4 regions of the Mesorhizobium kamtschaticum genome follow, and region 1 is predicted to be linked to each of the others. Evidence: predicted binding sites of a transcription regulator. Region 1 holds the regulator's gene; each other region holds the start of a gene.
What was found. Region 1 encodes PhoB, which activates phosphate uptake and scavenging genes when phosphate is short. Its sites were predicted from a motif close to TGTCATNNANCTGTCAT; they were not measured.

Region 1 (4,593 bases):
CATATTGCTGGCCATCGCCCGCATCTCCGGCGAGACGGCACCCCTTCTTTTCACGGCGCTGAACAACCAGTTCTGGTCGAGCAATCTCAACGCGCCGATGGCCAGCCTGCCAGTCACCATCTTCCAGTTCGCTCTCAGCCCTTACGAGGAATGGCAGCAGCTGGCCTGGACTGGCGCACTCATCATCACATTGACGGTTCTCGCGCTCAGCATCGTTGCGCGCAGCCTGACCGGACGCAGAGAGGACAAATGAGCCAGATGTTGTCTCCAGACATGACGATCGCCGCCGAGGCAGCCGCCAAGGTAAAGATCGAGGTCAAGAACCTCAACTTCTACTACGGCCAGTCGAAGGCGCTGAAGGATATCACGCTATCGCTGCCCGAGCGCAGTGTCACCGCCTTCATCGGACCGTCGGGTTGCGGAAAGTCGACGCTGCTGCGCGTCTTCAACCGCATCTATGAACTCTATCCCAAGCAGACCGCCGAGGGCCAGGTGCTGCTCGACGGTCAGAACGTTCTCGACCGTTCGCAAGACCTCAACCTGCTGCGCACCAAGATCGGAATGGTGTTCCAGAAGCCGACGCCGTTCCCGATGTCGATCTATGAGAACATCGCCTTCGGCGTCAGGCTCTATGAGAAGATCAGCAAGGCCGAGATGGACGGCCGCGTTGAGCAGGCGCTGAAGCGCGCAGCCCTGTGGAACGAGGTCAAGGACAAGCTCAATGCCAGCGGCCTCAGCCTGTCAGGCGGGCAGCAGCAGCGGCTGTGCATCGCCCGTACCGTGGCCGTGAAGCCGGAAGTCATCCTGCTCGACGAGCCGGCCTCGGCGCTCGACCCGCTGTCGACCGCCAAGATCGAGGAGCTGATCGACGAGCTGCAGGCCGACTACACGATCGTCATCGTCACCCACAACATGCAGCAGGCGGCGCGCGTCTCGAAGCAGACTGCTTTCATGTATCTGGGCGAACTGGTCGAGTTCGACAAAACCGAGAAGATCTTCACGTCGCCTCGCGAGAAGCGCACGCAAGACTACATCACCGGCCGCTTCGGCTGATCTCACGCATACGAGGACCAGGATCATGGCCGAACACACAGTCGCAGCCTTCGACGAGGATCTCGGACAGATCAGCAGGCTGATCAGCGACATGGGCGATCTAGCCGGCTCGATGGTCGGTGGCGCCACCAAGGCGCTGCTGAATTCCGACAATGCGCTGGCACAGCGCGTGGTCTCCGACGATGCCATCATGGACGCGCGCCAGCGCGAACTCGACGACCGCGCCATCACGCTGATCGCCAAGCGCCAGCCAATGGCCGACGATCTGCGTCATGTCGTCGGCTCGATCCGCATGGCTGGCGATCTCGAGCGCATTGGCGACCTTGCCAAGAACATCGCCAAGCGCGTCGGCACCGTCGGTCTCAGCGCCACGCCGCGCGACCTGTCGCATTCCATCGACGCTATGGCACAGCTGGTGCTGATCCAGGTGCAGGGCGTGATCGAAGAGTATGCGGCGCGCGATGCCGCGGCACTGGCGAAGCTGCGCGCCGACGACGAACGCATCGACGTCAAATACACCTCCGTCTTCCGCGAACTGCTGACCTACATGATGGAGGATCCGCGCAACATCACGGCTTGCACGCATCTGCTGTTCTGCGCCAAGAATCTCGAACGCATCGGCGACCACGTGACCAACATTGCCGAAAACGCCTACTATGTCCTGACCGGCACGCAGTTGCCCGCTAATCGTCCCAAGCAGGACGAGACGGCGATGTCGGCGCCCGCGGCCTGACGCAAGAGGTGACCAATCGATGATCGCGCCACGCATTATGGTGGTGGAGGATGAGGAGCCGCTGGGGGTGCTGCTCCGTTACAATCTTGAATCCGAAGGCTACCAGGTGGAGGTGGTGCCGCGCGGCGACGAGGCTGAAATCCGCCTGCAGGAGAACGTGCCCGACCTTCTGGTGCTCGACTGGATGGTGCCGGCGGTGTCCGGCATCGAACTCTGTCGGCGCCTGCGGATGCGGCCCGAGACCGAGCGGCTGCCGATCATCATGCTGACCGCGCGGGGTGAAGAAAGCGACCGCGTACGTGGGCTCTCCACCGGCGCCGACGACTATCTGGTCAAGCCGTTCTCGACGCCGGAATTCATGGCTCGCGTCAAGGCGCTGCTGCGCCGCGCCAAGCCGGAAGTTCTGTCCAGTGTGCTCAAGGTCGGCGACATCGTGCTCGACCGTGAATCGCACCGGGTCTATCGCAAGAAGAGCGAGATCCGGCTCGGGCCGACCGAATTCCGTCTGCTCGAATTCATGATGCGCCATCCCGGCCGCGTGTTCTCGCGCAGCCAGCTGCTCGACAATGTCTGGGGCGAGACGATCTACATCGACGAGCGCACGGTGGACGTGCATGTCGGCCGGCTGCGCAAGGCGGTCAACAATGGCCGCATGCCGGACGTCATCCGCACCATCCGCGGTGCGGGCTACGCTATTCGGGAAGATTAGACGGCGGTCTGGGGTTCACTCGGTGCCTTCCAGGCGAGACAGCGCAGCCCAAAGCGCGTCGAATTCAGCTTTGGTGATCTCGCGGACTTGCCAGTCACCTTGCTCGACCTCTTCTACTGTCGGCAGTTCCCCTTCGGGCAGGTGATCGCCGTTGAGGCCTCCGGGATATGCGAGGAGCACGCGACCATCGGCGTATACGTGGATTGCCCGACAACCAAGGTTCTCAGCATCGCATTCGAAATAGTACACGACTGGCAGATCCGGGTCTCCGGACGAGACATTCATGAGCCAGTGAACGGGAGGGCCGAAGTCCGGCAGGTAATATGTCACGCCAAGTCGGTTCTTGTAGCTCTTCATCATGGACATCGGTCGTGCTCAGGCCACGCTCTTTCCGGCGCCAGCTCGTGCCTGCACGCCCGGTGCGAAAATCTCCTGGTCGACGAAGGTCAGCGCACGCATGGCGCAGCCCTCGCGGATCAGCGGCAGTTCGTTCGGTTCGGTGTCGAAGGAAATCGATTTCGAGTGCTGGCCGCCGGCGGTCTGGGCGATGGCCTCGCGCAATGCCGGCTCGATCAGGTCGAAGGCGGCGGCACTGACGCCGACCATGGCGACGGGTGCGGGATCGATCAGCGCGAACAGGCTGCCGAGGCCATAGCCCAGTGCCTCGCCGGCCTTGCGGTAGGCTTCGCGCTCAGGTCCGTCTCTTTCCCTTGCGGTGGCGGCGAGTGCCCGCATCTGCGTGTCGCTGACGTCGGCGACCGGCTCGGTGTCCTCACTGAGCTGCCTGGCGTTGCGCCAGATGGCATAGTTGCCGGCATAGGCCTCGACGCAGCCGCGGCGCCCGCAGCGGCAGAGCGCGCCGCCTGGCCGGTGGATCATGTGGCCGAACTCGCCGCCCGAGGAATGAGTGCCGGTGAACAGCTCGCCCTTCAGCACCAGGCCCATGCCGATGCCGTGCGACAGAAGGATGGCGATGAAGTCGTCGCGGTAGCGCTCGGGATCGCGCCAGCGCAGCGCCACCGCCATCATGTTGCAGTCGTTCTCCATGGTGGCGGGGATGCGGAACTCGGCTTCGAGTATGTCGGCGAAGGCGATGTCGGTCTGCGGCGTGATCGGCGACCAGAGCATCGCCCGGGCCTCGGTGTCGGTGATGCCCTGGATCGCCAGCGCGATGCGAGCGACGCTGCGCACGTCGATATCGGGATCGTCGAGGCGCCGCCGTACGATGGCGACGCATTCGCCGATCAGCGCTTCGCGCGACATGGTCAGCGTGTCCAGCCGGCGCTGTTCCTCTGATACCACCTGGCCGGCATAGTCGATGACGGCGACGGAGAGGAAATTCAGCGACAGCACCACGGTCATGACAGCCGCGGCCTCCGGATTGAGGCCGAGGCCGACCTGCGGCCTGCCGCGTTTCAGTGCGCCGGCCTCGCTCGGCTTGCTCTCGGCCAGTATGCCTTCGCCGATCAGGTCGGAAGAGATCGCCGATATGGTCGAATGGCTGAGGCCGGTGGTCGCTGCGATCTCGGTGCGCGAGGGCCGACCGGCCCGGCGCACGGCCGTAATCACCATGGCGCGGTTGCGCCGGCGCAGATCGTCGTGGCGGATTCCGACCGACATCTTTCCCACATCCTCCTGGTCGCCGCGGTTCCTCCGGCCCCTCGAACGCTGCCGACGACACGGTCAAATACTGGCAGAAGCGGCCCGTCCTGTCATTTATTTATTCCGAGGCTCGAAAAAAATTCACAAGGGCATCAAAATCCATCAGAATCGTTGTTGACAGCGTTCCGGTGTTGGATCAGTGTTTTTTCGAGGCTCGAAAAAATAGAGCCTCTGTGCCGGCCTTCGGGCCAGTTTGGTCGCGCCATACTCGGCGCAGGGAGGAATATCATGAAGAGATTCACAGCCGCCATCCTGGCGGGTGTCGCCATGTCGCTGACGCTTGTGTCGGTCGCGCAGGCGAAGGACAAGGTCATCGGCGTCTCGTGGTCCAACTTCCAGGAAGAGCGCTGGAAGACCGACGAAGCCGCCATGAAGAAGGCGATCGAGGCCGCCGGCGACAAGTACATCTCCGCCGATGCGCAGTCCAATCCCGGCA
Region 2 (4,593 bases), 310 kb from region 1:
GCGCGTTCGGCGACGCGCTGGTTGTCGCGGAAGGAGCCGGATTGCCGCAGCAATTGGTCGACGAGGGTGGTTTTTCCATGGTCGACGTGCGCGATGATCGCGATATTACGGATTTTCATGTTCTGGTCTCGGAAGCGTTGCAGGCAGCAGGCCAAAGGCGCTGCCTCTTTCGGTTGCGCGGCTCATACAGGGTTTTTCGCAGTTGCGAAAGAGGACGCGCGACACCAAATACTCATCAAATCTTAAGCATCTGCGTGTGAGATGATTTTGTTAACCAAGGCGGGAACCTTTCAGGGCCCGGGCAGTTCGACCATCATGACCGATAAACTCAACCGATTTTGGCCACTCATCGCTTCGGTGGCCTTTGCCTTGCTGCTGGCGGCCAATGCCGCGCAGTCGGCTGCCGCGACGCAGAAGGGCGCGCGCGCTGTTACACAGTCCGACACCCAGACGGCCGAGCAGACCTTTGCCGATGCGCCTGATGGCGTTGACCCGATGGTGACGGGACCGGTCAGCACCGCCTTCAAGCAGAGACAAGCCAGCGCCAACTGCGACAGCGCCGTGTGGCCAAACATTCCGATGGTCTGCTACCCGGACTAACGACAGGCGCGCTCCCCTTGAGCGCGCAATAGTCGCTACTCCGACCAAGATGCGCGCTTACGCGGACCGGACGGGGTCAAGCGTGACCTTGTAGAGTTCGTTGTCGTCGCGATCCATCAGCCTCACCGTCATCTGCTCGGTTGCGCCGCTGATATCGACAAGGCCGAAGAACTGCAGCCCGGCGGACGGCGGCAGGTTCTGGCCCTGCTCGGCGGTCGGCGCCTTGATGAATTTCAGCTCAGGCCCAAAAGTCATGTCGAGATCGTTGGGACCGAAGGTGCCGGCATGGATCGGGCCGGAGACGAACTCCCAGAACGGATTGAAATCCTGGAACTGCGCCTTGTCGGGGTTGTAGTAATGAGCCGCCGTGTAATGCACATCGGCGGTCAGCCACACCGTGTTGGTGATGCCGGCGTTCTTGATGTAGCGCAGCACATCGGCGAATTCGAGTTCGCGGCCCTTCGGCGCGCCATTGTCGTTGTTGCTGACAGCCTCGAAGCCGACCTTCTTCGCAGCATCGTCCCAGACGACGAGGCTGAGCGGCATGTCGGCGGCGATGATCTTCCAGGTCGCCTTGGAGTTCGCCAGTTCCCGCTTCAGCCACTTGGTCTGCTGTTCGCCGATCATGCGCGACTTCGGCGTCAGCGTTTCCTCCAGATCCGGGCCGTTCGGCCCGCGATAGGAGCGCATGTCGAGGAAGAACACGTCGAGCAGCGGCCCGTAGGGGATCTTGCGATAGACGCGGCCGGGTTCGGACGGCTCGTAGCGGATTGTCGTCATCTCGTGGAAGGCGCGCGCCGCGCGGGCCGCCAACACGTGGATGGATTTTTCCGTATAACGGTTGTCGGCGCTCAGATCCTTCGAATCCGACCAGTTGTTGAGCACTTCATGGTCGTCCCACTGATAGAAGGTCGGGCATATGGCGCTGAGGCCCAGCACGTTCTTGTCCATCATGTTGTATTTCCACTGGTCGCGGTATTCGTCCAGCGTTTCGGCGACCTTACGCTTGCCGTCGATCAACACGACGTTCTTCCATTTGCCGCCGCCGGGCAGGTCGACCTCGTCCTTCATGGCTCCATCGGCATAGATGGTGTCGCCCGAATGCAGGAAGAAATCGGGTGTGTGCTTGCCGATGGTGGCGTAGGTCTTCATGCCGGTTTCATCGATGCCCCAGCCCTGGCCGGCGGTATCGCCCGACCAGGCGAACTTGACGTCGCGTTTTGAGGCCGGCGCCGTGCGAAAGCGGCCGACGATCGGCTCGGAAACGACGTTGATGTCAGCAAGATCGGCCGCAATCATCCGGTAAAAAATATCCTGGTCGGAGGCGAGGTCGGTGAGCAGCCGCTTCATCGTGTAGTCGCTTGCCGGCGACGTATCGAGCGGCGCCAGACGCGCTGCGTTGGCGAAATTCTCTGTCGACGACACTTCTAACATGACACGCGACGGGCGGTCCGTGCGCGTCCACACCATGCCGCTGGTGGCGTCGACATCGCCAGACTGGACACCATGGGTGAAGGCAGGACGCTGGCTGGCGCGGGAGTAGTAGGGTAGCGCGAGACCCGAGGCGCCGAGCAGACCGGCAGCGCTCGCGGAGCTGACAAAGGCGCGGCGGGTCAACGAGAGCTTGTTCATGGCTGTCTCCTGGATGGCTTTGAACGCAGCCATCAAGGTCCAGCCTCAATGTTTCAGGGGCATCTCGAAACCATGAAGTTTTGATAACAGCCAACGCCTTTCCTTCTCCCCTTGCGGGAGAAGGAGGCCGGCGGTCTACGCAGGCTGCGGTTCCTGATCGAAGGCCGGCCGGCTGGTGTTGATCAGCAGTGAGATGCAAGCCGCAGCGATGGCCGTCATGCCGGCGATCAGGAAGGCCAGCTCGTAATTGCCTTGCAGCTCGCGCATGGTGCCGCCGAAGGCTGCCGCGGTTGCAGCCCCCACCTGATGGCCAGCGACGATCCAGCCGAACACGATCGGGCCGCTGCGGTCGCCGAAGGCTTCATTGGCGAGCCGCAGCGTCGGCGGCACGGTGGCGATCCAGTCGAGGCCGTAGAGCACTGCGAAGATGATGAGGCTGGTCGCCGAGAAGCCGGAATAGGGCAAGTAGATCAGCGACAGGCCGCGGATGGCATAGTAGACGCCGAGCAGCTTGCGCGGGTCGAAACGGTCGGTGAGCCAGCCCGACAGCGTCGTGCCGATCAGGTCGAAAATGCCCATCATCGACAGCAGGCCGGCAGCCTGCACCTCGCCGATGCCCATGTCGCCGCAGAAGGCTATCAGATGCGTGCCGACCAGGCCGTTGGTGGTGAAGCCGCAAACGAAGAAGGTGGCGAACAGGTACCAGAACACCCTTGTGCCGGCGGCGCGGCGCAGCGTGTTGAGCGTATGCGCCAGGAAATTGCCTTGCGATGCCGGCGATGTCGGCGGCACGTCATCGGCCTCGGCGCCATAGCGCACCATGCCGATCGAGGCCGGCCGCTCCGGCACCAGCAGCCAGACGAACGGTATCATGGCCGCCGTGGCGATCGCGACCGCAATGGCAACCGGCTGCCAGCCGCCCGATTGCGCCAAAGCGGCGATCAGCGGCAGGAACACCAGCATGCCCGACGCGCTGGAGGCCGACATCAGCCCCATGACGAGACCGCGATTGGTCTTGAACCAGCGATTGACGATGGTGGCGCCAAGCACGCTGGCGACGGCGCCGGAGCCGATGCCGGAGAAGACGCCCCAGGTGATGAAGAGATGCCAGGGCTTGGTCATCAGCAGGCTGAGCGCCGTCGAGCCCGACATGATCACCAGCGAGGCAAGCAGCGTGCGGCGCAACCCGATCCTTTCCATCAGCGCGGCGGCGAACGGACCGGTCAGACCATAGAGCAGGATGCCGACGCCGGCGGCCAGCGAGATGACGTCGCGCCGCCAGCCGAAGCTGTTCTCGAGCGGCAGCATCATGACCGAGGGGGCGGAACGAAGCCCGGCCGCGACCAGCAGGCAGAGGAAGATGACGCCGACCACGACGAAAGCGTAGCGCTGGCCAAAGGGACGAGATTGAGCTATCATGTTACTGACCGGTACGTTGCAGGGTGGGAGCATGTATACGTACCGATCGGTAACACGTCAATCGAGTCACATGATGCCAACGGACAAAAATATTGAACTGACCATCAGCGAAGGTCATGCATCGGCGCCACCCAAGGCCGCCAAGAAGATCCTCGACGTCGCCTATGACCTGTTTTATCGACGGGGCATCAGGGCGATCGGCGTCGACGAGATCGTCAAGCGCGCCGGCGTCACCAAGCCCAGCCTCTATCGCAGCTTTCCCTCCAAGGACGAATTGGCCGCTTCCTATCTCCGGCAATACGATCTTGAATATTGGGAGCGTTTCGACGAGGCAGTGAACGCCCATCCCGGTGACCCGCGCGCGCAGATCGAGGCTTTCCTGACCCGCATCGGCAAGCGCACGCAAGTGACGGACTATCGCGGCTGCGGCATGACCAATGCGGCGGTCGAGTATCCCGAACACAGCCATCCGGCCCGCGTCGTCAGCGAGGCCAACAAGCAGGAACTGCGCCGCCGGCTGCGCGCCATGGCCGCCGCGATGGGGGCAGAAGATGCCAATACGCTGGGCGATGGCCTGCTGCTCCTCATCGAAGGCGCCTATATCAGCGGCCAGTTGTTCGGCCTCGGCGGACCGGCGCAGTCGGTCGCCCGCAACGCCGACCTGCTGATCGAAGCGAGCTTGAAGAAATAGGCCTCTTGCACCCCATTCCAACCGGTCGCAATATTACCGTCATGCTCGTGACCTGTTGAGAATTGGCGATAGCGACTTGAACCTTGCTCGGAAATTTTTGGACGATATCGAAAAGATGTTCCTGATCCACTATTGGAGAAAGGACCTGATCCGCTACGTGAGACAAGGCGGCCGGGGCGGCCTAGAGTCGATAGTCGAGCAGGAAAAGAGGGACATTGCGACGGTCCTCGACCTGAACGAGTACACCGTCA
Region 3 (4,593 bases), 2.2 Mb from region 1:
ATTTCGAGAGTGACTCGATTTTCCAGGCGAAGCGCGATTTCGAAATCGCCCACAAGGCGCAATTCGGCTTCGTCTATGACGACAAGCCGATGATCGCCGAGACGGTCGGCGTCGAGGGCAGCGAAATCGGCGAAAGCAGCGCCGAAGCCTATGCGCCCGCCGGCCCTGCGAGGGTTGAAGCTGGCGCTTCCGGAACGCGGCGCATCTACACCGAAGGCCGGTGGCATGAAGCCGGCATCCATCGTCGCGAAAACCTGCGCCCATCCAACCTGGTCGCCGGCCCTGCCCTGATCATCGAGCCCAACCAGACCATCGTCGTCGAACCGGGCTGGCAAGCCGAAATCACCAACCTCAACCACGTCGTGATCCGCCGCACGGCAAGGAAGGCGCGTGCTGCTGCCCTCGGCACATCAGCCGATCCGGTCATGCTCGAGGTCTTCAACAATCTGTTCATGTCGATCGCCGAACAGATGGGCGTGACGCTGCAGAACACCGCCTACTCCGTCAACATCAAGGAAAGGCTGGATTTTTCCTGCGCCGTCTTCGACCACACAGGCGCCCTGGTCGCCAACGCGCCGCACATGCCGGTGCATCTGGGCTCCATGGACCGCTCAGTCGAAACCATCATCCGGCTGAACTCCGGCGACATCCATCCCGGCGACGTCTTTGCCTTGAACGCCCCCTATAATGGCGGCACGCATCTGCCTGATATCACCGTGGTGACGCCGGTGTTTTCCCTCCCCCTCGAGGGGAGGGTGGCCGCGCAGCGGCCGGGTGGGGTCCTCTCGAGAAGGCACCGCAAGAGCGCCGAGCCCGGTCGATCCGACCCCCTCCGGCGGCTTCGCCACCACCTCCCCCTCAAGGGGGGAGGAAATTCTGTTCTACGTTGCCTCGCGCGGCCATCACGCCGATATCGGCGGCACTGCCCCCGGCTCGATGACGCCGCTCGCCACCACGGTCGACGAGGAAGGCGTGCTGTTCGACAATTTCCGCATCGTCGACCGCGGAAAATTCCGCGAAAAAGAGCTGCATACGCTGCTCACCGATCACCGTTATCCGGCACGAAACCCGCACCAGAACATCGCAGACCTCAAGGCGCAGATCGCCGCCAACGAGAAAGGCGTCGCCGAGCTGCGCAAGATGGTCGCGCATTTCGGCCTCGATGTGGTCGAGGCCTATATGGGCCATGTCCAGGACAACGCCGCCGAGAGCGTGCGCCGCGTTCTGGAACGGCTGCCGGATAGCTCGCATTACGAATACCCGACCGATACCGGCCAGGTCATCAAGGTCAAGATCACAGTCGACCGGCAAAATCGCGAGGCAACGGTCGACTTCACCGGCACGTCACCAGTGATGAAGAACAATTTCAATGCGCCGGAGCCCGTTGCCCGTGCCGCTGTGCTCTATGCCTTCCGCGTCATGGTCGAGGACATGATCCCGATGAATGCCGGATGCCTCAGGCCCATCAACATTATCATTCCCGACGGCTGCATGCTGAAGCCCGCCTATCCCGCCGCCGTCGTCGCCGGCAATGTCGAGACCTCGCAGCATGTCACCAACGCGCTGTTCGGCGCCATGGGCGCCATGGCCAATGCGCAGGGCACGATGAACAACCTCACCTTCGGCAATAAGCAGTACCAGTACTACGAAACCATCTGCTCCGGCTCGCCGGCCGGCCGGATGAATTCCGGCCGCGGCTTTGCCGGCACTTCGGGGGTGCACACCCACATGACCAATTCGCGCCTCACGGATCCGGAAGTGCTGGAACTGCGCTTTCCCGTGGTGCTCGAGGATTTCCATATCCGCGAGGGATCCGGCGGCAAGGGCAAATGGAGCGCCGGCGACGGCACCAAACGCACCATCCGCTTCCTCGAAAAGATGGAATGCGCGATCCTGTCCTCGCACCGCAACCGCCCACCGCAGGGTCTGGACGGAGGTGGCGACGGCGAGGTCGGCTCGACCAAAGTTCGTCGCAAGGATGGCTCGATCGACATGCTGAAGGCCTGCGACCAGACTGTGCTCGATGCCGGCGAGGCCGTCATTCTGACGACGCCGACGCCGGGCGGGTTTGGCAAAGTGTGACGGGCAAGATAAAATAATATTGGCCGCTTAGGCAGGGCAGGTTGGAAACGGCGCGCGGACTGATGAGGAGTTAGCACCCATATGGACGAGTATGCGCGCCTTCCGAACTATGATCCCGATTTCTGTCGAAGGGTCGCCAAGTGGGGAGCTATAGTCTGTTTTTTGGGAGTTGTTGTAGAGGCGTTCATATTTTCGCTGGTCGACCCAGCGCGGAGCAGTTGCCCTGGGTGGATCATTCACTACGTCGGCGGGCAACCCATACCGCTAAAGGTGATATTCGCACTGACACTGTTTCCTGTATTTTGGGCTTGCTTCGTTTTTCTACGTTGGAGACATTTTTCTAAGACACTGCATGCTACCGCTACAGGCACATATGTGCCGCCCTTCTCAAATCTCTTAGGTCACCCCAAGATCGATCCCTTCACATTCCCTCATGATCAAGTGTTTCGAACGGTGATCGTGTTGTGGTGCATATTCTGCACAAGCCCTCTTTGGTTGATGCTCACTCTCTGTACAAATACATTTAGCTATCTGGGTTTCAGCCGCTGACAAAATCATGAAAGCCGCGACACCTGCACCGACATTGGGGAAGCTCGTCTGAGCCTACGGGTTGATCTTGGCTTCATAAAACACGGATCAACTCGCCCTCGATTTTCCAGCCAAGTCCGCTGTCAAATGAAGTTGCGCGGCGGTGCCACCTAATTTTGCGCGCTACAGCAAAGGCTTGAGCCGGCGTCAACAGGCTGTCACCGGCCTGTCATGACCCTGCGCTACCCGCTTGCGACAAAGCAAATGGGGAATCACTTTGTCATGACGGACGTTTCCGCAGATCTGGTTTTTCGCCGCGGCAAGGAAGTTGGAAAAGCCGTCTACCAGAACCGCGCGCTTTCGAAAGCCGGCATCTCGGAGCGGCTGTTCGCCTTTCTGTTTTCCGGCCTCGTCTATCCGCAAATCTGGGAGGACCCCGATGTCGACATGGAGGCGATGCAGCTCGGCCAAGGCCACCGCGTCGTCACCATCGCCTCGGGCGGCTGCAACATCCTGGCTTACCTCACCCGCTCGCCGGCACGGGTCGACGCCGTCGACCTCAACGCCGCCCACATCGCGCTGAACCGCATGAAGCTGGAGGCGGTGCGCCGCCTGCCCTCGCAGGGCGACCTGTTCCGCTTCTTCGGCGCCGCCGACACCAGCCACAATTCGGAAGCCTACGACCGTTTCATCGCGCCGCATCTCGATCCGGTCAGCCGCCATTACTGGGAGCACCGCAACTGGCGCGGCCGCCGGCGCATCGGTGTCTTCGACCGCAATTTCTACCAGACCGGCCTGCTCGGCCTGTTCATCGCCATGGGTCACCGCACGGCGAAGTTCTTCGGCGTCAACCCGGCGCGCATGATGGAAGCCAGGAACATCGGCGAACAGCGCCGCTTCTTCAACGAGGAACTGGCGCCGGTCTTCGACAAACCGCTGCTGAAATGGGCGACGTCGCGCAAGGCTTCGCTCTTCGGCCTCGGCATTCCGCCGGCGCAGTATGATTCGCTGATCACCTCCGGCGACGGCACCATGGCCAGCGTGCTGAAGGCCCGACTGGAAAAGCTCGCCTGCGATTTTCCCTTGCAGAATAACTACTTCGCCTGGCAGGCGTTCGCCCGCCGCTATCCAAATCCCGGCGAAGCCGCCCTGCCCGCCTATCTGGAAAAGCAGAACTACGACACCATCCGTGGCAATATAGACCGCGTCGCCATCCACCATGCCAATCTGATCGAGTTCCTGGCCGGCAAGGATGCGGGCACCGTCGACCGCTTCATCCTGCTCGATGCCCAGGATTGGATGACTGATGAGCAGCTCAATGCGCTGTGGTCGGAAATCAGCCGCACCGCCTCGGCCGGCGCCCGCGTCATCTTCCGCACCGCCGCCGAGCCGAGCCTGCTGCCGGGCCGTGTCTCGACCTCGCTGCTCGACCAGTGGGACTACCAGGACGAGGCGTCGCGCGAATTCTCGGCCCGCGACCGCTCGGCCATCTATGGCGGCTTCCACCTCTATGTGAAGCGCGCGGCATGAGCACGACGGAGCTGCCGGCCAGCCATGCCGAACTGATGGACGGCGTCTACCGCTGGCAGCGCCACATCTACGACCTGACCCGCAAATACTATCTGCTCGGCCGCGACCGGCTGATCGCGGGGCTGGAGGTGCCGGCCGGCGGCACCGTGCTGGAACTCGGCTGCGGCACCGGCCGCAACATCATCCTCGCCGCCCGCCGCTATCCCGATGCCCGCTTCTTCGGCCTCGATATTTCGGCCGAAATGCTGGAGACGGCCGGCAAGGCGATCGACCGCGAAGGCCTGTCCAGCCGCGTCACGCTGGCAAGGGGCGACGCCACCGATTTCGATGGGGGCTCGCTTTACGGCGTCGAGCGCTTCGACCGCGTCTTCGTCTCCTATTCGCTGTCGATGATCCCCGGTTGGGAAAAGACGGTGTCGGCAGCACTGGCGGCACTTTCCCCCAGCGGCTCGC
Region 4 (4,593 bases), 980 kb from region 1:
CTTATCGGTTGAGGCAGGGGGACATTTCGATGAGCGAGGGACACTCGACCTACACGCCCAAAACCGGTATCGAACGCTGGTTCGACGCCCGCATGCCGCTGCCCAGGCTGGTCTATGACAGCTTCGTCGCCTATCCGGTGCCGCGCAACCTCAACTACATGTGGACCTTCGGCGGTATCCTGTCGATCATGCTGGTGGCGCAGATCCTGACCGGCATCGTGCTGGCCATGCACTACACGTCCGACACCAATCTCGCCTTCGGCTCGGTCGAGAAGATCATGCGCGACGTGAATTCCGGCTGGCTGTTGCGCTACATGCATGCCAACGGCGCCTCGTTCTTCTTCATCGCCGTCTACATGCACATCTTCCGCGGCCTCTATTACGGTTCCTACAAGGCGCCGCGCGAGTTGCTCTGGATCCTCGGCTGCATCATCTACCTCTTGATGATGGCGACCGGCTTCATGGGCTACGTGCTGCCATGGGGGCAGATGAGCTTCTGGGGCGCCACCGTCATCACCGGCTTCTTCAGTGCCATTCCGCTGGTCGGCAACTGGATTCAGCAGCTGCTGCTCGGCGGCTTCTCCGTCGACGACCCGACGCTGAACCGCTTCTTTGCGCTCCACTACCTCCTGCCGTTCATGATCGCCGGCGTCGTCGTGCTGCACGTCTGGGCGCTGCATGTCGTTGGCCAGTCGAACCCGACCGGCATCGAGGTCAAGTCGAAGACCGACACCGTCGCCTTCACCCCTTACGCGACCATCAAGGACGCGTTCGGCATGATCGTGTTCCTGTTCATCTTCGCCTATTTCATCTTCTTCCTGCCGAACTATCTCGGCCATCCCGACAATTACATCGTCGCCAATCCGTTGAAGACGCCGGCCCACATCGTGCCGGAATGGTACTTCCTGCCGTTCTACGCGATCCTGCGCGCCATCACCTTCAATGTCGGGCCGATCAACTCCAAGCTCGGCGGCGTGCTATGCATGTTCGGTGCCATTGTCATGCTGTTCCTGGTGCCGTGGCTCGACACCTCCAAGGTTCGCTCGGCGGTCTACCGTCCCTGGTACAAGTTGTTCTTCTGGCTGTTCGTGGCCGATGCCATCCTGCTTGGCTGGCTGGGTTCGCAGCCGGCGGAAGGCGGCGGTCTGTTGACCCTCCTGATAGGTGAGTTCACGGGCAACTACGTTGGCTACGCTCAAGCGGCGACACTGTTCTACTTCGGCTTCTTCCTAGTCGCGCTGCCGGTGCTTGGCCTGATCGAGACGCCGCGGCGTGTGCCGAACTCGATAACCGAGGCGGTGCTTGAAAAGAACAAGGGTGGCAGCGGGCATCCGGCGGGCGCCACGGCCGCGCCAGAGACCAAGGGCTGAGCGGTAGAGAATCTAAGGGGATTTGGCATGAAGAAGATTCTCACCTCGCTGGCGCTGATCGGCCTTGTGGCCGCCGGCACTGCGGCCTTCGCGGCCGAAGAGGCGCACAACGCGGCGGCGCCGACGCATTTCCCGATCAATGAGCCGAAGGAAATGAGCTGGAGCTTCACCGGCCCGATCGGCACCTACGACAAGGGCCAGTTGCAGCGCGGCCTGAAGGTCTACAAGGAAGTCTGCTCGGCCTGCCATTCGATGAATTTGGTGGCCTTCCGCACCCTGTCGGACCTTGGCTATTCGGATGCGCAGATCAAGTCGCTGGCGGCGACCTACACGATCCATGACGGCCCCAATGATGCCGGCGACATGTTCGACCGTCCCGGCAAGCCGTCGGACTATTTCCCGGCGCCGTTCCCGAACACGGAAGCGGCCGCGGCCGCCAATGGCGGTGCGGCACCTCCCGACATGTCGCTGCTGGCCAAGGCGCGCGGCGTCGAGCGCGGCTTTCCACAATTCGTCTTCGACATTTTCACCCAGTATGACGCGGGTGGCCCCGACTACATCCACTCGCTGCTGACCGGCTACGACCAGACGCCGCCTGCCGGCATGGTCATCCCGGAAGGCACGCACTACAACCCGTACTTCATGTCCGGCGTGTCGCTGAAAATGCCCAAGCCGCTATCCGACGGCCAGGTGACCTATGATGACGGTGCACCGCAGACAGTCGACCAGTATTCCCGCGACGTGGCAACCTTCCTGATGTGGGCGGCAGAGCCGCACATGGAAGCCCGCAAGCATACCGGCATCAACGTGCTGTTTTTCCTGCTGGTGTTCGGTGCGCTGGTCTACCTCGTCAAGCGCAAGGTGTGGGAAGGCGTGGCGCATTAAGCAGCGCCAAGGCAGCATACGAATACGAAAGGGCGCCTCGAGGCGCCCTTTCGTATTTCCGGGGGGCGGTGATGTCACATGACCGTCATCGCATATGGCGATCCTGCATCATTCTCAACGAAGGATCGCACCCATGAAGAAATACGCATCGCTGGCGGCAGGTCTGTTGCTGCTGGTCATCGGCTCGGCCGCCCGGGCCGAAGACGCAAAACCCTTCGTCACCAACAAAGACATCGACCTGACGATGATCCTGCCGCCGCCGCCGGCCAACGATTCGGCGCAGACCAAGGCCGAACTCGGCGAGGTGCTGACGCTGCAGGTGACGCGCACGCCCGAGATGGTAGCCAGCGCCGTTGCCGACGCCGAGGAGAATGTCTGGCGCTTCGCCAATGTGATGGGGCCGAATTTCAACAAGGAGAAGCTGCCGAAGTTCAGCGCTTTCTTCGACCGCGTGGTCGAGACCGAAGGCGCCGTCGTCGATCCGGCCAAGGATGTCTGGAAGCGTCCGCGTCCGCACCAGCTCAGCGATCTCGTCAAGCCGGCGGTCAAGCTGTCGAGCTCCGGCTCCTGGCCGTCCGGCCACGCCACCGTCGGCACCATGATGGGCATCATCCTCGCCGACATGGTTCCCGAGAAGCGCGCCGAGATCATGGCGCGCGCGGCCGAATACGCCCACAACCGTGAGGTTGGCGGCATCCACTATGCGTCCGATGTCGAGATGGGCAAGATTTCCGGCAGCGTCATCGCCGCGGTCCTGCTCAACCGCGACGACTTCAAGGCCGAGTATGAAGTGGCCAAGGCCGAGCTTCGTTCCGATCTCGGAATGTAAGTCCTAGAGCGGTTCACCGTTTCATGGAAACGGTGAACCGCTCTAACTCTTTGTTTTGACGCAATTCCTAGGGAAAGCGCTACGCGCTTTGCCCGGGAAATGGAGTGCGCCCCTCGGAGCGGACAGGATCAGGCGGCAGTTTTGACCATCTTCCGGGCGTGTTGGTCTTCGAACTGTTGCGGGCTGAGATAGCCGAGCGCTGAGTGCAATCGGCGAGTGTTGTAAACCTCATCAATGAAGCGGGGAAGGTCCTCAGCGACGTCGGTGAAGGTTTCATAGGCCATCGGATAGATGGCTTCGACCTTCATCGTCTTCATGAAGCTTTCCGCTTTGGCATTATCGTAGGGATTGCCGCGCCGACCCATCGATCCAATAAGATCGTGCTCGGCGAGAAGATTGCGATAGAGGAGCGCGGCATATTGCGCGCCTCGATCCGAGTGATGGACGCAGCCCGGCGGCGGCTTTCGCCGTTCGATTGCCGCCTTCAATGCTGCAACGGTCAAGCGCGCGTCGATCGACCGGCCGATGGCGTAACCAACGACCTTGCGGGACCAGGCATCCAAGATGACCGCGACGTAGACGAAGCCTGCCGCAATCGCCACGTAGGTTATGTCGCTTACCCAAAGCCGGTTCGGGCCATGGAGTGTCACGTCCTTCGCCAGGTTCGGGAAGATCGGCAATTCATGATTGCTGTCCGTGGTGGAGATGAAGCGTCGCCTGATCCTGGGTTGCAGATCATGCTCGCGCATCAATCGTCTGACCTTCTTGTGGTTCACGACAATGCCGCTCTGCCGCAGCGCCGCCTGCATGCGGCGATAGCCGTAGGCTTCGAAGCTGTCGGAGATCTCACCCATCGTCTCGACGAGCGCTGTGTCATCCACGGCGGTTTCGGGCTGATCGTAGTAGGTTGATCGCGCGATCCCCATCAGCCGGCATCCTTCAGCGATGGAGACACCGCGGGGCCGGTGATCACGGATGTAGGCCCGCTTCTGGGACGTGGTGCGCTTTTCAGAGCCCCCTTTAGAAACTCGATTTCCAAGGCTTGCCGGCCTACCAGCCGCTCCAGCGCGGCGATCCGAGCCTCATAGGTCTGCATCGTCTCGGCCGCCGCTACATCCTCGTCGAAGGCGCCGGCCTCGTATTTCTGGACCCAGATACGGATCAGGTTACGCGCTAGTTCGTGCCGCCTGGCCAGACCATGAAGCGTCTCACCGGAGAGGAACTCTTGCACTACCTGACGTTTGAACTCGATGCTGTGCGCGCGATGTGCAGTCATGGCTTCCATCCTTCGAAAGCCCGGCTTCCAAGTCAATTCTGCTTAGTCAATCTGTCCGCTCCGAGGGGCGCACTCCAAAAACCGCTCACACTTTTCCTGGAATTGCTCTAAAGCGCGTCGCGTCGAAGCGGATTCATGCGACGCGATTTGGGTGCTTCTCTGCGCGCCAGCCGCCACGTCAGTTTGTCTTCGTTCTCGCGCAGAGGGACCCAGGGGACTGAAGCCGGCAACAG

Region 2: a site for PhoB is predicted at 2,305-2,321, ahead of AC0V7N_RS07230 (alkaline phosphatase D family protein). Genes of this name have one in related genera too.
Region 3: a site for PhoB is predicted at 2,816-2,832, ahead of AC0V7N_RS19490 (BtaA family protein). Genes of this name have one in related genera too.
Region 4: a site for PhoB is predicted at 2,328-2,344, ahead of AC0V7N_RS13575 (acid phosphatase). Genes of this name have one in related genera too.

What each region holds. Positions count from the first base shown of each region.
Region 1 is NZ_CM149691.1:1,791,040-1,795,632, forward strand. It holds gene pstA (phosphate ABC transporter permease PstA) at 1-253, shown strand, start outside; gene pstB (phosphate ABC transporter ATP-binding protein PstB) at 250-1,053, shown strand; gene phoU (phosphate signaling complex protein PhoU) at 1,079-1,786, shown strand; gene phoB (phosphate regulon transcriptional regulator PhoB) at 1,806-2,495, shown strand; gene AC0V7N_RS08820 (DUF6881 domain-containing protein) at 2,511-2,855, opposite strand; gene AC0V7N_RS08825 (ROK family protein) at 2,871-4,115, opposite strand; gene xylF (D-xylose ABC transporter substrate-binding protein) at 4,386-4,593, shown strand, end outside.
Region 2 is NZ_CM149691.1:1,479,406-1,483,998, reverse strand. It holds gene typA (translational GTPase TypA) at 1-119, opposite strand, end outside; gene AC0V7N_RS07235 (hypothetical protein) at 316-600, shown strand; gene AC0V7N_RS07230 (alkaline phosphatase D family protein) at 658-2,232, opposite strand; gene AC0V7N_RS07225 (MFS transporter) at 2,368-3,651, opposite strand; gene AC0V7N_RS07220 (TetR/AcrR family transcriptional regulator) at 3,725-4,342, shown strand; gene AC0V7N_RS07215 (hypothetical protein) at 4,440-4,593, shown strand, end outside.
Region 3 is NZ_CM149691.1:3,943,885-3,948,477, reverse strand. It holds partial or broken gene AC0V7N_RS19495 (hydantoinase/oxoprolinase family protein) at 1-2,079, shown strand, start outside; gene AC0V7N_RS19490 (BtaA family protein) at 2,842-4,140, shown strand; gene AC0V7N_RS19485 (class I SAM-dependent methyltransferase) at 4,137-4,593, shown strand, end outside.
Region 4 is NZ_CM149691.1:2,771,616-2,776,208, forward strand. It holds gene petA (ubiquinol-cytochrome c reductase iron-sulfur subunit) at 1-12, shown strand, start outside; gene AC0V7N_RS13565 (cytochrome b) at 30-1,370, shown strand; gene AC0V7N_RS13570 (cytochrome c1) at 1,398-2,255, shown strand; gene AC0V7N_RS13575 (acid phosphatase) at 2,389-3,084, shown strand; gene AC0V7N_RS13580 (IS3 family transposase) at 3,213-4,061, opposite strand; gene AC0V7N_RS13585 (transposase) at 4,010-4,360, opposite strand.